DNA from 4 places in the Streptomyces sp. NBC_01451 genome. Region 4 is predicted to be linked to each of the others. Evidence: riboswitches for the same ligand, from Rfam matches in the RefSeq annotation. Region 4 holds a riboswitch; each other region holds the start of a gene.
The links. A riboswitch is a leader RNA that binds a small molecule or an ion and turns the genes downstream of it on or off. The one in region 4 is predicted to bind cyclic di-AMP.

Region 1: another riboswitch for cyclic di-AMP. It lies ahead of OG595_RS09510 (M23 family metallopeptidase); the one in region 4 lies ahead of OG595_RS25740 (transglycosylase SLT domain-containing protein).
Region 2: another riboswitch for cyclic di-AMP. It lies ahead of OG595_RS16445 (transglycosylase family protein); the one in region 4 lies ahead of OG595_RS25740 (transglycosylase SLT domain-containing protein).
Region 3: another riboswitch for cyclic di-AMP. It lies ahead of OG595_RS05435 (M23 family metallopeptidase); the one in region 4 lies ahead of OG595_RS25740 (transglycosylase SLT domain-containing protein).

What each region holds. Positions count from the first base shown of each region.
Region 1 is NZ_CP109479.1:2,245,247-2,249,444, reverse strand. Features, by position in the region: gene OG595_RS09520 (M16 family metallopeptidase) at 1-535, shown strand, start outside; gene OG595_RS09515 (M16 family metallopeptidase) at 532-1,920, shown strand; cyclic di-AMP (ydaO/yuaA leader) riboswitch at 2,137-2,305, shown strand; gene OG595_RS09510 (M23 family metallopeptidase) at 2,318-3,091, shown strand; gene OG595_RS09505 (GntR family transcriptional regulator) at 3,280-3,975, shown strand; gene OG595_RS09500 (HPr family phosphocarrier protein) at 4,148-4,198, opposite strand, start outside.
Region 2 is NZ_CP109479.1:3,798,463-3,802,660, forward strand. Features, by position in the region: gene eno (phosphopyruvate hydratase) at 1-537, opposite strand, end outside; gene OG595_RS16445 (transglycosylase family protein) at 947-1,666, opposite strand; cyclic di-AMP (ydaO/yuaA leader) riboswitch at 1,670-1,842, opposite strand; gene OG595_RS16450 (transglycosylase family protein) at 2,027-3,031, opposite strand; gene OG595_RS16455 (cytochrome P450 family protein) at 3,203-4,198, opposite strand, start outside.
Region 3 is NZ_CP109479.1:1,247,870-1,252,067, forward strand. Features, by position in the region: gene OG595_RS05425 (TetR/AcrR family transcriptional regulator) at 1-435, shown strand, start outside; gene OG595_RS05430 (SGNH/GDSL hydrolase family protein) at 552-1,337, opposite strand; gene OG595_RS05435 (M23 family metallopeptidase) at 1,514-2,497, opposite strand; cyclic di-AMP (ydaO/yuaA leader) riboswitch at 2,501-2,660, opposite strand; gene OG595_RS05440 (alpha-galactosidase) at 2,964-4,198, opposite strand, start outside.
Region 4 is NZ_CP109479.1:5,875,002-5,879,199, reverse strand. Features, by position in the region: gene OG595_RS25745 (polyprenyl synthetase family protein) at 1-854, opposite strand, end outside; cyclic di-AMP (ydaO/yuaA leader) riboswitch at 1,501-1,662, shown strand; gene OG595_RS25740 (transglycosylase SLT domain-containing protein) at 1,664-2,155, shown strand; gene OG595_RS25735 (HAD family hydrolase) at 2,224-3,045, opposite strand; gene OG595_RS25730 (FAD-dependent oxidoreductase) at 3,228-4,198, opposite strand, start outside.

The DNA of each region.
Region 1 (4,198 bases), 3.6 Mb from region 4:
CGGCGGCGGCGAGTCCTCCCGGCTCTACAACCGGCTCGTACGGCGGGACCGTACGGCGGTGGCGGCCGGCTTCGGCCTGCTGCGGCTGGCCGGAGCACCCTCCCTGGGGTGGCTGGACGTGAAGACCTCCGCGGACGTCGAGGTGCCGGTCATCGAGGCCGCCGTCGACGAGGAGCTCGCCCGGTTCGCCGCGGAGGGCCCCACGGCCGAGGAAATGGAACGCGCCCAGGCCCAGTTGGAGCGCGAGTGGCTCGACCGGCTCGGCACGGTCTCGGGCCGCGCCGACGAACTGTGCCGTTTCGCGGTGCTGTTCGGCGACCCGCAGCTCGCCCTGACCGCCGTGGAGCGCGTGCTCGACGTCACGGCCGAGGAGGTCCAGCAGGCCGCCAAGGACCGGCTGCGCCCCGACAACCGCGCGGTGCTCGTCTACGAGCCGGTCTCCGGCGAGACCGCCGAGGACGCGGATCCGCCCCAGGACCCCGAGGCCGAGGCCACGATCGAAGCCACCGACACCGACGAGGAGGCGGCCAAGTGACCGAGCTCGCCACGATGGAGTTCCACCCCCAGCCCCAGGCGGGCGAGGCCAGGCCCTGGGCCTTCCCGGCCCCCGGGCGCGGCACCCTCGGCAACGGTCTGACCGTCCTGCGCTGCCACCGCCCCGGCCAGCAGGTCGTCGCCGTCGAGGTACTCGTCGACGCCCCCCTGGAGGCCGAGCCGGCCGGTCTCGACGGAGTGGCCACGATCATGGCCCGGGCCTTCTCCGAAGGCACCGACAAGCACTCCGCCGAGGAGTTCGCCGCCGAGCTGGAGCGCTGCGGCGCCACCCTCGACGCGCACGCCGACCACCCGTGTGTGCGGCTCAGCCTCGAAGTCCCCGTGTCGCGTCTCCCCAAGGCGCTCGGTCTGCTGGCCGACGCACTCAGGGCGCCCGCGTTCTCGGACAGCGAGATCGAGCGGCTGGTGCGCAACCGGCTCGACGAGATCCCGCACGAGACGGCCAACCCGGCCCGCCGCTCGGCCAAGCAGCTGTACAAGGAGCTGTTCCCGGCGTCCTCGCGCATGTCACGTCCGCGCCAGGGCACCGAGGAGACGGTCGCGAAGATCGACGCGGCAGCCGTACGCGCCTTCTACGAGAGGCACGTCCGGCCCGCCACGGCCACCGCCGTGGTCGTCGGCGACCTCACCGGCGTCGACCTGGACGCGCTGCTCGGCGACACCCTGGGGGCCTGGACGGGTTCGACGGCCGAGCCGCGGCCCGTGCCGCCGGTGACCGCCGACGACACCGGCCGTGTCGTCATCGTGGACCGCCCCGGCGCCGTGCAGACCCAGCTGCTCATCGGCCGCATCGGCGCCGACCGGCACGACCGCGTCTGGGCCGCCCAGGTCCTCGGCACGTACTGCCTCGGCGGCACCCTCACCTCCCGCCTGGACCGTGTCCTGCGCGAGGAAAAGGGCTACACCTACGGTGTGCGGGCGTTCGGCCAGGTGCTGCGCTCCGCCCCGGACGGCACGGGCGCCGCGCTGCTCGCCATCAGCGGCTCCTTCGACACGCCGAACACCGGTCCCGCGCTGGCGGACCTCTGGAAGGTGCTGCGCACCCTCGCGGCCGAGGGGCTCACCGACGCCGAGCGCGATGTCGCGGTGCAGAACCTGGTCGGAGTCGCCCCGCTCAAGTACGAGACCGCGGCGGCCGTTGCGAGCACGCTGGCCGACCAGGTCGAGCAGCACCTGCCCGACGACTACCAGGCGACGCTGTACCGGCAGCTCGCCGCGACCGGCACGGTGGAGGCCACCGCGGCGGCCGTCAACGCCTTCCCGGTGGACCGTCTGGTGACGGTGCTCGTCGGGGACGCGGCGACGATCGAGGAGCCCGTCCGGGCCCTCGGTATCGGCGAAGTGACCGTCGTCCCCGCCGAGTAGCGGCACCCGGCGTACACGACAGGAGCCCCGGTGACGAAAGCGTCACCGGGGCTTCTGTGTCCATGTTGATGCGCAAGTTGTCCGTATTGATGGAGAGGTGGACAGTCTGCACTGTGGCATGCGCTACAAAACCCGTGATCGGTTTGTTGATTGAAAGATGTCCCGTTTAGCGTCTGTCCGGCTGTCCGTCATGCACTGCGCCGCAGCCGCGGCACCGGACAGTCATCGCCGAGTCCCCGTACGGCGCGAGCCAGGGGAGCCGGGGACCCACCATGTGCAGTCCCTGGGGTGAATCGGATGCCCGCGTGTACAGCGAGGGTGTCCGTAGGAGACCTTCCTGCTCCGAACCCGTCAGCTAACCCGGTAGGCGAGAAGGAAGGAAAGGACCCACCACTACATGGCGTTCACCCGCGCCACCGGGAAGCACCGTCGTCCCAGCCGCCCCAGTCTTGTCACCCGTACGACCGTCCGCGCGGCCGGCGTCGCCGCCCTCGCGACCACCGGCGTCGTCGGCTCCCTCGCAGCTCCGGCGCTCGCCGCGGAGTCCACCGTCGAGCAGACCGGTCTCACCCCGGTGGTCTCCATCGGTGAGTCGCTCGCCGACGAGATAGACGCGCAGGCCGCCGCCCAGGAACAGGCCGCAGAGAAGGCCGCCGCCGAGAAGCGGGCCGTCGCCGCCGCGAAGAAGGAAGCGGAGGAGCGGGTCAAGGAGGCGCGCGAGGCGAAGGCCCGTGCCGCCCGTGAGGCCGAGCGCAAGCGCCTCACCAGCTACGTCGCCCCGATCGCCGGCTCGTACATCTCCACGGGCTACAAGGCGGGCGGCGCCGTCTGGTCCTCCGGCAGCCACACCGGTGTCGACTTCCACGCCGCGTCCGGCACCACCGTCCAGGCGGTGGGCTCCGGCACCGTCGTCGAGGCCGGCTGGGGAGGGTCCTACGGCAACAACATCGTGATCAAGATGATTGATGGTACGTACACCCAGTACGGTCATCTGTCGTCCATCAATGTGTCCGTCGGCCAGACGGTCACCCCGGGTCAGCAGATAGGCCTCTCCGGAGCCACCGGCAACGTCACCGGGGCGCACCTCCACTTCGAGGCACGTACGACCCCGGAGTACGGCTCGGACATCAACCCCGTCGCCTACCTCCGCTCGCACGGCGTGAACGTCTGACGACCCCGCGCACCACTTGTCGTGGCCCCGGCTCCCCGAGCCGGGGCTTTCGGCGTTTCGGAGGGTGGTGTGTCCAAAAAATATCCATCGATTCCGGCCTGCCGTCGGAAATTCCGGTTCTCTGCAATAGAGTCACTCAACACACGTCAATCGTCGACGTTTCACGGGGATTAAAGCGGAGGTCGGACATGCGTATTCCGGCGCACTCGGTATGCACGGCGATCCGGGACGACATCGTCGCCGGTGTCTACGAGCGCGGCAGCCGGCTCACCGAGGAACTGCTCGCGCGCCGCTACGGCGTCTCGCGCGTCCCCGTCCGCGAGGCCCTGCGCACCCTGGAGGCCGAGGGCTTCGTGGTGACCCGGCGGCACGCGGGCGCGTGCGTCGCGGAACCCACCGAGCAGGAGGCCTCCGACCTGCTGGAGATGCGCATGCTCCTGGAGCCGCTGGGTGCCTCCCGGGCCGCCCAGCGGCGCACCGAGGCCCACCTCAAGGTGCTGCGGGGCCTGGTCAGGCTGGGCCAGGAGCGGGCCAGGAGGGGGAACAGCGAGGATCTGCGCTCCCTGGGGGGCTGGTTCCACGAGACGCTGACCCAGGCCTCCGGAAGCCACACCCTGGCCTCGACACTCACCCAGCTCCGGCACAAGATCGCCTGGATGTACACGGTGGAGGCGCCTGCCAGCCCCGTCGACTCCTGGGCGGAACACGGGGCGATCGTGGACGCGGTGGCGCGCGGCGACAGTGAGCGGGCGCGGGCCATCACGGCGCTGCACACCGAGCGCGCGACCGCCGTGCACCGGCTTCGATTTCCGGGCGCCGGGGACAGGCCGGATCGTGTGAGGACTTCGCAACATCCCGTAAACATGACGGGCCTGCGTCATTAACACGGGAGCCGTATACAAAGAGAGTCGAATTCGCGGGAGGTTATTTCTGCTGCCCGCGATCGGGAATTGTGAAGGGCCCGCCCGATATTCGGGCGGGCCCTTCGCCGTGTGCGGGTGGTTCTTTTGCGGTGGCGACTGTCGCCACCCTCAATCAAGGACTCCGCCGGACTTTTCAGACCGTCTCGGGAAGTTCCTCGAGTCCCTCGGCCACCAGCTTCGCCAG
Region 2 (4,198 bases), 2.1 Mb from region 4:
CTCGGAGAAGGACTCCGCGCCGATCGGGGCGATCATGAACTCCTGGATGTCGACGTTGGAGTCCGCGTGGGAGCCGCCGTTGAGGATGTTCATCATCGGGACGGGCAGCAGGTGCGCGTTCGGGCCGCCGAGGTAGCGGAAGAGGGGGAGGTCGCTGGCCTCGGAGGCGGCGTGGGCGACGGCGAGGGAGACGCCGAGGATGGCGTTGGCGCCGAGGGAGCCCTTGTTGTCGGTGGCGTCCAGGTCGAACATGGCCTGGTCGATGAGGCGCTGCTCGGTGGCGTCGTAGCCGACGAGCTCCGGGCCGATCTGCTCGATGACGGCGAGGACGGCCTTCTCGACACCCTTGCCGAGGTAGCGGTTGGGGTCACCGTCGCGCAGCTCGATGGCCTCGAAGGCTCCCGTGGAGGCGCCGGACGGGACGGCGGCACGACCGGTGCTGCCGTCATCGAGGCCGACCTCGACCTCGACGGTGGGGTTGCCTCGCGAGTCGAGGATTTCCCGGGCTACGACGACGTCGATGGACGGCACGAGCATCTCCTTCATGGGATGTGACGCGGGTACGCGGGGCTGCTGGGCCTCGCGCGGGTACGGGGCCGCAGCGGCTCCGCGTTGATGAGCCTAACCGGCTCCGGGGGATCGGCCAGCCGTCCGACCACCCCATGGACGGAACATGAACGGAACCCAGGGTAAACATTGTTCCCCCAGGGAACAAAAAGCCCCGCTCCGGTGCGTACGGGGGAAGACGCACCGAAGCGGGGAGCCCGTGGGGGACGGGGGTGACCCTCACGGGCCCTCACTATGGAAGGCACGGATGTGAGAGCCCTGTGGTTCACCTACGAACCGGCCGGGATGCGGGGAGGGTTCCGGCCCGCAGGTGCCGGGGTCGGCGGCGGTTCGGCCGAGCCGCAGCGGCGTCGGCCGAGGTGCAGCCGCGTCAGCCGCGTCAGCTGAGGTGCAGCTGCTGGCCCGGGAAGATGAAGTCGGCGTCGTCGATGATGTCCTTGTTCAGCTGGAAGAGCTTCTGCCAGCCGCCCTTGACGTCGTGCGCCTCGGCGATCGCGCTCAGGCTGTCGCCCTTGACGACCTTGTACTCGCCGTCGCCCTTCTTGACCTTCTTGCCGGTCGGGGTGGTGACGGTCTTCTTCGCGGCCGGCCGGTCCTGCGAACGCGAGGCCGGCTGGTTGTCGGTGGAGCGGGTGGAGGTCTCGCCGGAGTTGCTGGAGCTGTTCGAGCTGCTGGACGAGCTGTTGTCGCTCGTGCCGGTGCCGCTGCTCGCGCCGCCGTTGTAGGAGGCGCTGGACAGGCCCGTGCCGCAGACCGGCCAGGCACCCTTGCCCTGGCCCGCGAGGACCTTCTCGGCGATGGTTATCTGCTGGGACTTGGAGGCCTGGTCGGCGGTGGAGGCGTACGCCGAGCCGCCGTACGCGGCCCAGGTCGAGGCGGAGAACTGGAGGCCGCCGTAGTAGCCGTTGCCGGTGTTGATGGACCAGTTGCCACCGGACTCGCACTGGGCGACCGTGTCCCACTCGGCGGAGGTGGCGGCGGAGGCGGAGCCGGCCGCGAGGAGCGGAGCGGCGACCGCGGCACCGGTGACACCGGCGATGGCGACGACCCGGGTGGCCTTGGACGGACGGCGGTGCTTGCCCTTACCGGTAAACAGCATGCGTGATCCCCTCACCGACGCCTGCGAGGTGAGCTGTCGGGTTCGGGCCGGTTGAGTTGCCCGGCCGTACGTCCCTCTCGGGCGGCGTACGGCTTCACCCCAAGCCGCTCCGGGACAACTGCCCGGTGCGGCACTTACCTTGGGTCCCCCGCTCCTGCCTACGGCGCTTGATAGCGACGACTGTTCCCGTACGGCCGTTGGCAGGATTCGGCGTTACGACCGGCGGGGCCCACTGTGGCGGGCGATGACGACCGTAAACAGCTGATCCTCCGAAATACAAAGACGATCAGGGCTTCTGAGACCTTTGTCTCACCGCATCGATAACGGACATTCAGCGTCAAACCATGACGTGAACTCCGGTTAGTTTTGCCCGGGTTCGCTACCTAGCGCAAGGGTCTGACCGGGGAGGACGAGGCCCGAGTCCGCGTCGAGGAAGGACTCGGTCCCGGCGGGGGTCCCGGACTGTCCGCCCGCGAGATCGAGCGAGTCGGTGACACCCCAGAGGACGCCCCCGACACTGCCGGCGTACGAGCCCTCGGCCTGGCCGCGGTGACGACCGGTACCGGCGGGGGTTTCGGCGCCGACGGACGCCTCGGCGCCGACTTCACCAACCTGATTTCCCGCACTGCGCCCGGATTTGCCCCCTTCTTCACCCGTTGCGGAGCCCACGGGCGAAACACTCCCTTCCGCCTCGCCGCCCGCGCCCGGCGACGGGGCGGAAGGGGACGGCGACAGGGAGATGGCCGACCCGGCGGAGTCGCCGGGGCCGGTCGTGGCCCCGAGGGACGGCACGGAGGACGGCGACGAGCCGGAGGCGTCGGTCGGGGCCGAGGGGTCGACAGAGGGCGACCCCGAAGGGGTGGGTGACGCCGAAGTCGAGGAGGAGGGAGTGGAGTCCGAGCCCGAGGCCAGACCCAGGCCCGAGGTCCCGTCCGCGGCATCGTCGGCGCCACCCCCGGCCACGCCGGTGTCGACGTCGGCCGAGGCGGTGTCCTTGCCGAGCCCGGACAGCAGTGCGCAGGCCTCCCAGGCCCCCGCCCCCTGGTCGGCGAGTATCTTCTCGCCGATGGCGATCTGCTGCGAACGGCTGGCCTGGTCGGCGCTCCCGGCGTACGCGAGACCGCCGTACTTCTCCCAGTCCGCCTGGGTCAACTGGAGCCCGCCGTAGTGGCCGTTGCCGGCGTCGGCACTCCAGGAGCCGCCGCTCTCGCACTCCGCGACCCGGTCCCAGGTGGTACCGCTGGCCGCGCTGGCGCCGGTCGCACCGAGCAGCGGGATCGCGATGGCGGAGCCTGCCACACCGGCCGCGACGAGCGCGGCCGGGGCCTGACGGGGGCGACGGTGACGACCGTTCCCGGAGAGCATGCGATGGCCTTTCACGAGACAGCGAGGAGCGGTGCGACGGGTGATGCGAGTGATGCAAGGCATCGCACTGGTGCACGAACGTATCGACAGGCGATCACTTGTCACAAGTTAATGCCGCGCAGATCACGTGAAGATCACATTGTTGAGGGAGTGTCACCTTCCCGCGATCCTCTACGACCCCTTCGACGCCGCGTGCCCGGTTCCCCGAACCGGCGTGAACTCGACGGGCAGGGTACGCAGTCCGCGCATGATGAGTCCGCCCCGCCACCTCAACTCGGCTGGATCTGCGCCGAGTTGCAGGTCGGGGAGGCGGGTGAGAAGGGTGGCGAGCGCGCTGCGCCCCTCCAGACGGGCAAGCGGGGCGCCGAGGCAGTAGTGGATGCCGTGGCCGTATCCGAGGTGCTGGTTGTCCCGGCGGGCGAGGTCGAGGGTGTCGGGGTCGGCGAACCGCGCCGGGTCCCGGTCGGCGGCGGCGAGGACGACGAGGACGGGATCGCCGGCCGCGATGTCCTGCCCGCCGACGCTGAGCGGCCGGGTGGCGAAGCGCCAGGTGGCCAGCTCGACGGGACCGTCGTAGCGGAGGAGTTCCTCGATGCCGGTTTCGAGGAGGGAGGAGTCCTCGACGGCGAGGGACGCCTGGAGTCGGGCGCGCTGCTCGGGGTGGGTGAGGAGGGCGTGGACGCCGTTGCCGATCAGATTCACGGTTGTCTCAAAACCGGCGAAGAGCAGGATGAACGCCATGGCCGCGACCTCGTTCTCGGTGAGGTGCTCGCCCTCGTCCGAGGCACGGATGAGCCCGGAGATCAGGTCCTCGCCGGGTTCGGGCACGTCGGTCAGCGCCTCGCGCTTGCGGTGGATCAGCTCGGCGAGATAGCCCCGCATCTTCTTCACGGACCTGGCGACCCCGCCCCGGGGCCCTCCCCCGTGCCGGATCATCATCCCGGCCCAGTCCCGGAAGTCGTCCTGGTCCTCGCGGGGTACGCCCAGCAGGTCGCAGATCGCGTAGATGGGCAGCGGGAAGGCGAACTCGTGGATGAGATCGGCGGAGCCGTTCGCCGCGAACCGGTCGATCAGGTGATCGGTGAGTTCCTGGACGCGGGGCGCGAACTCGGCGACACGGCGCGGAGTGAACGCCTTGGCGACGAACCGACGGAGCCTGGTGTGGTC
Region 3 (4,198 bases), 4.6 Mb from region 4:
GCGTTCCGGTACGCGGCCGAGGCCGACCTCACTCACCTGGGCAAGCTTCTCGGGCGCCGTTCCCCGGCGCTGCGCCGACTGCGGTCCGCCGTCCGCTGGTACGCGCCGACCGGTCAGGCCAAGGGCTGGCGCCTCTGGATCGAGGGGTGGGCGGTGTCCCTGCGCGACCCCGGGCTGCGGGAGGTCGCCGGGGACCTGGACCGGCGCTGGAAGGCCGCGATCACCGAGGTCATCGCGGAGGGGGTGGCCGCGGGCGAGTTCGAGTGCCCCGACCCCGGGGGTACGGCGCTGCGGCTCACGGCGCTGCTGGACGGACTGGCCGTCCAGATGACGGCGTACGACGGGGTGTCGCGGGCGCGGGCCGAACAGTGGGTGGACGCTGCGCTGGCCGCGGAACTGGGGCTGGAGCAGGCCGCGTTGACATCGGGCAGGTGAGCTGGCGCGGGCGTTACCGGGGCTGCCGCGTCGGCCTGGACGGCCTCGCCCTCAAGCGCCGGACGGGCTGAAGTCGCCCACCCGGCGCTGAGACGTGATCGGACCCCATGCCCGACTCACGCGACCCAGTCGATCCGGCTCTTGATGTCGACCGGCGACAGGCTCCCCTTGGCCGTCACGTGGTCGCCCGACGACTCGCCGCGCAGGCGCCGGCCGATCCACGGGACCAGGTACTCGCGGGCCCAGTTGACGTCGTCGCGGCGGATCTCGAAGGTGCCCCGCGGCGGCAGCTCGGGCCAGGGCTGGTCCGGGTCGGCCGGGATCTCCAGGCCGAGGACCTGTCCCGCGCGCAGCGCCACGCGCGTGTGACCCTCGGGCGACAGATGCAGCCGGTCGCCGTCCCAGGCCCGGCGGTCCTGGATGGTCTTCAGGGACCACAGGTCGAGCACGGGACAGCCGTACCGGTCGGCGATGGCCCGCAGATGTCCGTTGTACGTGGCGATCTTGCCGCGCATGTGCTTCAGCACCGGGACGTTGCGGGTGTCGAACCCGGTCGTCACCATGACCGTGCCGACCGCCGAGGTGAGGCCGATCACCGCTCGCTCGAAGCGCTCGGCGACCTCGTCCGGGTCGCTGCCGGGCCGGATGATGTCGTTGCCGCCCGCGCAGAAGGAGACCAGGTCCGGCGCCTGCTCCCTGGCCTGCGGAAGCTGCTCGGCCACGATCTGGTCGAGCAGCCTCCCGCGTACCGCGAGGTTCGTGTAGTCGAAGTCGCCCTCCGGGCGCCGGTCCGCGAGCAGTACCGCGAACCGGTCGGCCCAGCCGACGAACGCCCCGTCGGGGCCGGGGTCGCCAACGCCCTCGGTGAAGCTGTCCCCCACCGCCACGTACGACCCGATCACCGCTCTGCTGTCATTCTTCGAATCGTCTGCCACATCGGCCCATGATTCACCTTCCGATGTGAGCTACGCGACCGTAGGAAGGGGTTGACTCGCGGTGAGATAAGCCACTCGTCAAGTGTTGGTCAACCCGGAATAACGGGACGACGCGACTCGTGGCCCACCTCATCGTGCGCGTGTCAGCCGACGGCGACGCCCTTCGAGCGGAGATACGCGACCGGGTCCACGTCGGAGCCGTAGTCCGGGGTGGTGCGGATCTCGAAGTGCAGGTGCGGCCCGGTCACGTTGCCGGTGGCACCGGAGAGGCCGATCTGCTGCCCCTCCGTCACGCTCTGGCCCGCCGAGACGGAGAGCTGGGAGAGGTGGGCGTACTGGGCGTAGTAGCCGTCGGCGAGCTGGATGACGACCTGGTTGCCGTACGCGCCGCCCCAGCCGGCGGAGACGACGGTGCCGGCGCCGACGGCCTTGAGCGAGGTACCGGTCGGGACGACGAAGTCGACGCCCGTGTGGTAGCCGCTGGACCACATGCTGCCCGCGACGTGGTAGGCGGTGCCGATGGTGGCACCGGCCACCGGAAGCGTGAAGCCGCCCGAACTGCCGGTGTCGGCAACCTCGGTCGTCGTCGAGGTCTGGGCCGTCGCGCTCTCGGCGGCCGGCTTGGAACTCTCCGTCCGCGTGGACTTCGAGGAGGACGAGGACTTGGCGGAGGACGAGGAAGGCGAGGAGGCCGACGCGGCCTTCTTGCCGATCGTCAGCTTCAGACCGGGGTGGATCAGACCCGGATCGGCGCCGATGGCGGTGCGGTTGTCCGAGTAGAGCTTCTGCCAGCCACCGCTGACGCTCTGCTCCTGGGCGATCTTCGAGAGGTAGTCGCCGGCCTGGACCGCGTAGGTCCTGACACTCGACTTCTCGGCGGCGGAAGGCGCCGACGCCGCGGACTTCTCGGTTTTGGCCGTCTTGGCGGAGACGTTTTCGGCCGTTACGGACTTGGCGGTCTCCGAAAGCGTCGACACGGACTGCGTCGCGGACTCGGCCGTGGCCGCATGGGCTCCGGTGGCTCCCAGCAACGGCAGAGCGAGTGCCGCTCCGCCGGTTCCGGCGACGGCTATCGAGCGGGTGAATCGCTGGGACTTCGGACGGCGGTGCTTACCCTTCGCGGGCATGGCGAATTCCTTCTCCGTCGCCTGCGAGGTGAGCTGTCGGGTGCGGACTGGAGATGTCCGGCCACGCCTGAACGTGACTTAACCCCAAGCCTGTTCCAGAGACCGGAACAGGCGTTCTACCTGTGGGTCCCCCGCTCCTGCCGTTCTCGGGTGTTCGATGCGGGCTCCGGGCGGCGGCAGGATTGGGCGTCCGTCCGGATTGGTGGCGAACGTAAGCGACCAGGACGCACCGGAACAAGCCTCAAGTTCCCTGTGTACGGATTTCCTGTGATCCTCCCCAGAATTCCCGGTCACTGTCCGTGAATTCCGGATCTCTCAATCCCTGGAACTCCCTTGAAGCACACCGAAATTACGTGAACATGACGGCGACTCAGGGTCACGGATATGACCCTGCTCACGCACTGGATTCACAGCAACCCTCATTTCCTTGCGAGTTGGAATGAAGGCGCCATAACGGACAGAAGAATCAGATCCGACGAAGTCGGAAAACCGCCGCTTCGAGGTCACCCTTCAGCCCGGTCCGCAGGCCACGATGCAGGAGCACGGCCCCACGGTGGATTTCACCCGTTTCACGGCATTCATAGGTCGCCGCCGGGTCGAGGCCGCGCAACCGCAGCGCCGGGACCGGTTCCCCGTAGTGCTGCGCCTGGAGCCAGGCGAGGACGACGGTCTCGTCCCCGAGCACGTACTGCACCGCGCTCAGCCCGCCGGTGGGGCGCCGCAGCCGGTAGAGGTCGCCGCGCTGCACGACGGGCCGGATCTCCTTGTAGAGCCCCACCCACTCCCCCGCCTCGGCCAGCTCCTCCTCCGTCCACTTCGTGAGGTCGCCGCCGACACCGAGCACTCCGGCCATCGCGCTCACGAACCGGAACCGCAACGAGCTCACCCGGCCGTTGAGCTGGGTGTTCGGGCTGTCCGTGACCCAGGCCGCCATGACCCGCGCCGGATGGATCTGACTGAAGCCCTCCTGGATGGCGAGCCGGTCCAGCGGGTCGGTGTTGTCGGAGGTCCACACCTGGTCCGTACGAGCGAGGACACCGAGGTCGATCCGGCCTCCGCCGCCCGAGCAGGACTCGAAGGCGACGTTCGGATGGGCCTCCCGCAACCGGTCCAGCAGGGCGTACAGCCCGTGCACGTGGTCGACCCAGAGACGCTGCGGGTAGTCCTCACCGGGCCAGCCGGCGTCGGTGAAGCAGCGGTTGAAGTCCCACTTCACATAGTCGATCGGGGCGCTGGAGAGCATCCCGTCGAGCTGCTCCCAGAGGTACTCGCGGACATCGTCGCGCGCGAGGTTCAGTACGAGCTGGTTGCGGAACTCCGTCCGCTTCCGTCCCGGCTGGAACTGCACCCAGTCGGGGTGCGCGCGGTACAGGTCACTGTCCGGATTGACCATCTCGGGCTCGACCCAGATGCCGAACTGCATCCCCAGGGCGTGCACGTACTCGGCGAGCGGCTTCAGGCCCGCCGGGAAGCGGTCCGGGTTGGGCGTCCAGTCGCCGAGCCCGGCCCGGTCGCTGGTACGGGCCCCGAACCAGCCGTCGTCCACGACGAACAGTTCGACGCCGATCGCGGCGGCCCGCCGGGCCAGCGTCCCCTGCTGCTCCTCGGAGATGTCGAACTCCGTGGCCTCCCAGGAGTTGTAGAGCACGGGCCGGTCCCGGTCCGCGTCCGGGACGACGAACGCGCGCTGGTACGCGTGCC
Region 4 (4,198 bases):
AGCGCCTCCGCGTGCCGGGCGTCGTCGCTCAGGTCGGAGTCCAGCAGCTCGCACAACGCGACGTCCTCGGCCAGCCCCAGCCGGGCCACCCGCTCCCGCAGCCGGAGCACGGGCATCGTGGGAATGCCCTCCCGCAGATCCGTCCCCGGCGTCTTTCCCGACTCGTGGGAGTCGGACGCGATGTCCAGTACATCGTCGGCGAGCTGGAAGGCGACCCCGAGCCGCTCCCCGTACTGGGTGAGCACGTCCACGACGCTGTCGTCCGCCCCGGACATCATCGCCCCGAACCGGCAGGCCACGGCCACCAGGGACCCGGTCTTCCCGCCCAGCACGTCCAGATAGTGCTCGACGGGATCCCGCCCGTCCGACGGCCCCGCCGTCTCCAGGATCTGCCCGGTCACCAGCCGCTCGAACGCCTCCGCCTGCACCCGGACCGCCTCGGGCCCGAGGTCGGCGAGGATGTGCGAGGCGCGCGCGAACAGGAAGTCCCCGGTGAGGACCGCGACGGAGTTGCCCCAGCGCGTGTTGGCACTGGGCACCCCGCGCCGCACCTCGGCCTCGTCCATGACGTCGTCGTGATACAGCGTCGCGAGGTGGGTCAGCTCCACCACCACCGCGGACGGCACGATCCCCGGCGCATGCCGGTCCCCGAACTGTGCAGCGAGCATTACGAGCAGTGGCCGGAACCGCTTCCCGCCGGCCCGTACGAGATGCTGCGCGGCCTCCGTAATGAAGGGGACCTCGCTCTTGGTGGCTTCGAGCAACCCTTCCTCGACAGCCGCCAATCCGGCCTGGACATCGGCTTCGAGAGCCTGGTCCCGCACGCTCAGCCCGAACGGCCCGACGACGGTCACGAGGGATCTCCTGTCTGCTGGTGTCTACTGGCGGTCACACGGTGTGTCGATAGATCGTTGCCATCACTCAAGTCAGCGTATCCGGTCACGTTTCGATCACCGCGAGCGCCCGCCCGTCCAGCCCAGGCGGTATCGGATCACGACCGGAATGTTTTTGATCAGTCCAAAGCATGGACATTTATAAACATCCCGCATCCGGCACCTGAGCCCACACGCACATACGCCACCTCACCCCCACGCCTTTCCCACCCATCGCCACCCCTCGCCGCGACCGTCACCGGGACAACGTCGCGCATCGCACAGCAGGTTCCACTCCCACAACGGACATGCGCGTCCATTGATCAGCAAAAACCTCAAAATGCCCGCTCACGCCACCCGGATCACGACTACCCCCACTCCGTGATTCGAGTCACGCCCACAAGCAACCCCCACGACCCCCACTCCGCAAACTCCCCCTTCACAAAAGGCAAGTTGCCCTCCACGCGCCCTTTACTTTTTGACCGTTTTATCCCCAATGGGCGTCCCAAATAGGCAAGTCCTGCATTTCCGCCCCTTGTTCCATCCGTGTGCTCTCGCATACGTTTCGCGCCACACCGGGCGGCCCGCCGAATCCTGCCACCGCCCGCAGAGCAGACAACCCACCCACACATGACTCACGCAGGCAGGAGCGGGGGACCCAGGCAAGCCGCCGGTCCGGGCATTCACGCCGGAGCGGCTAGGGGTGAAGCCGTGCGCCGACAACGCGCCCGGCCGGGCATCTCCCGCCCGAACCCGACAGCTCACCTCGCAGGCGCCGGAGAGGACACACCATGCCCGTACGAGGTCGGCACCACCACGCGAGAACCTCCCGCCGCCCGCTCGCGCTCACGCGCACACTCGCCATCACCGGGACGGCCGCCGCAGCCCTGGCCATCCCCTTCCTGACCGCGACAACGGCATCAGCGGCACCGTCCGTCACGTCATCGACCACGACGTACTACGCGAACAACCTGGACGGCTGGATCCGCGAATCGCTCGACATCATGGCGCAGAACGGAATCCCCGGAACGTACGACGGCATCTACCGCAACGTCATCCGCGAGTCGTCGGGCAACCCGTACGCCATCAACAACTGGGACTCGAACGCCGCAGCCGGCACCCCCTCCAAGGGCCTCCTCCAGGTCATCGACCCGACCTTCGCCGCCTACCACGTCGCAGGCACCTCGTACGACCCCTACGACCCGATCGCGAACATCACCGCGGCCTGCAACTACGCGGCGGCGCGCTACGGATCGATAGACAACGTGTACGGGGCCTACTAGGCAGCCCCGGGCGGCAGGCAGCCCGGGGCAGCCGGCCCAGGTCTACCGGGCCGGCCGGCCCTGGTCCGCTACCGGCCCGCTCCGGCCCCGAACAGCCGCTCCAGCACCACCGCGATCCCGTCGTCCTCGTTCGAGAGGGTGACCTCGTCCGCCACGGCCTTGAGCTCGGGATGGGCGTTGGCCATGGCGACACCGTGGGCCGCCCAGTCGAACATCGGGATGTCGTTGGGCATGTCACCGAAGGCGATCGTGGCGGACGCGGTCAGCCCGAGATACTCGGCGGCCAGCGCGAGCCCCGTCGCCTTGGTGATGCCGCATGGCTGGAGTTCGACAGTGCCCGGCCCCGACATGGTGACCGTCGCGAGGGAACCGACCGCTCCGCGCGCCGCCGACGCCAACTCGTCGTCGGACAGGGACGGGTGACGCAGCAGCACCTTGCTGATGGGCGCGGTCCACAGATCGTCCCGGTGGGGCACCTGTACGGCCGGCAGCGTCGGGTGCGGCATCAGGTACCCGGGTTCGATGAGCGTGAGCCCGTCGACACCGTCCTGGTCGACGGCGGCGTACACCTGACCGACCTCGGCCTCGATCTTGCCGAGCGCGGTCTCCGCCAGCTCCCGGTCCAGGGTCACCGACCACAGCAGACGGTCCGCGCCGGCGTCGTACACCTGCGCCCCCTGCCCGCACACCGCGAGCCCCCCGGCGCCCAGGTCGTCGAGCAGTGGCCGGACTCTCGGAGCCGGCCGTCCGGTCACGACCAGATGCCGGACGCCCGCGGCCGTGACACGCGCAAGCGCGGCCCGGGACCGGTCGGAGAGCGTGTCGTCGGCACGCAGGAGCGTTCCGTCCAGGTCCGTGGCGATAAGTGCGTATGCGGTGGGTGCGGCCATGATCCAGAGAATACGGATCGTTCGGCCCATCGGTCTCCGTTCGAACCGGACGACGTTCGTTCTCCCGGCGGCAACAGCCCCGGCACCCGCACCGGTTCCCGCCGAAGGGACCGCTCGGGACGAACCGGAACTCGTGCCCTGCCTCCGCCCTGCCCGCGCCCCTCGCGCACGCCACCCGCGCCCTACCCGTGCGCCGCCGCCAGATGTCCCGCCAGCCGCGGTGACGCGAACTCCGTACCGCACACGAACCGCATCACCGGCCCGTACGAAGCAGCCGCAGGCAACCCCGTGAAGTACAACCCGGGTACGGAGGAGGCGTATCCGGCACCGAGCCTCGGCGTCCCCCGGCTCACCGCCAGCTCCGTACGCAGTTCATGCCCGAGGAAGTCCATCGCGGCGATGTCGACGCGGTAGCCGGTCGCGGCTATGACATGGTCGGCCGACAACTCCCCTACCCGGCCGCCGAGTTCCCGTACGGTCAGCACCGGCCGCCCGTGGGCGGAGCCCACCCCGCTCCCCGAACAGTGCGCCTCCGGCGCGCCGTTGGCGCCCTTCGCACTCCGCGCCTCGGCCGCCCTCGGAGCCGCCATGCCCCCCGCAGCCCCAGCGACCTCCGCCCGGACGATCCGCGCGACCTCACTCACCTCCACCTTCCCCTCGAACCGGTCGCGCAGCCACCACGCCCCGAGCGGTCCGAGAACCCGGCGGACCAGGTAGTGGCGGGCCTGGGCCGGGAGGTAGCGGTAGGGCTGCGGGTAGTAGGAGAGGGCCCAGAGCGACCACGCGTTGCCGAACGGCGACGCGGGCCGCAGCCTGGGCTGCTGCCAGGGGGGTGCGCCGAAGGCGACGCGACCGCTCCCCCGCGACACCACCCGTACCTTCGCCCCTGCCTCCGCCGCCAGTGCCGCCGTCTCCAGCGCGGACTGGCCCGCGCCGACGACGATCAGTTCTCCGCCCGCGAACCGGCTCAGGTCGTGGTGCTGCGAACTGTGGGACACCGGTCCCGTGGGCGAGGGCCCGTCCGGCGCGGCGCCGGCCAGCTCCGGGGGCAGATGTGCGAGCCCCGACAGCCCCGTCGCCACCACGACCGCCCGCGCGGTGAACAACTCACCCGAGTCCAGCTTGAGTTCGAAGCCATCACCGCTGCCGTGCC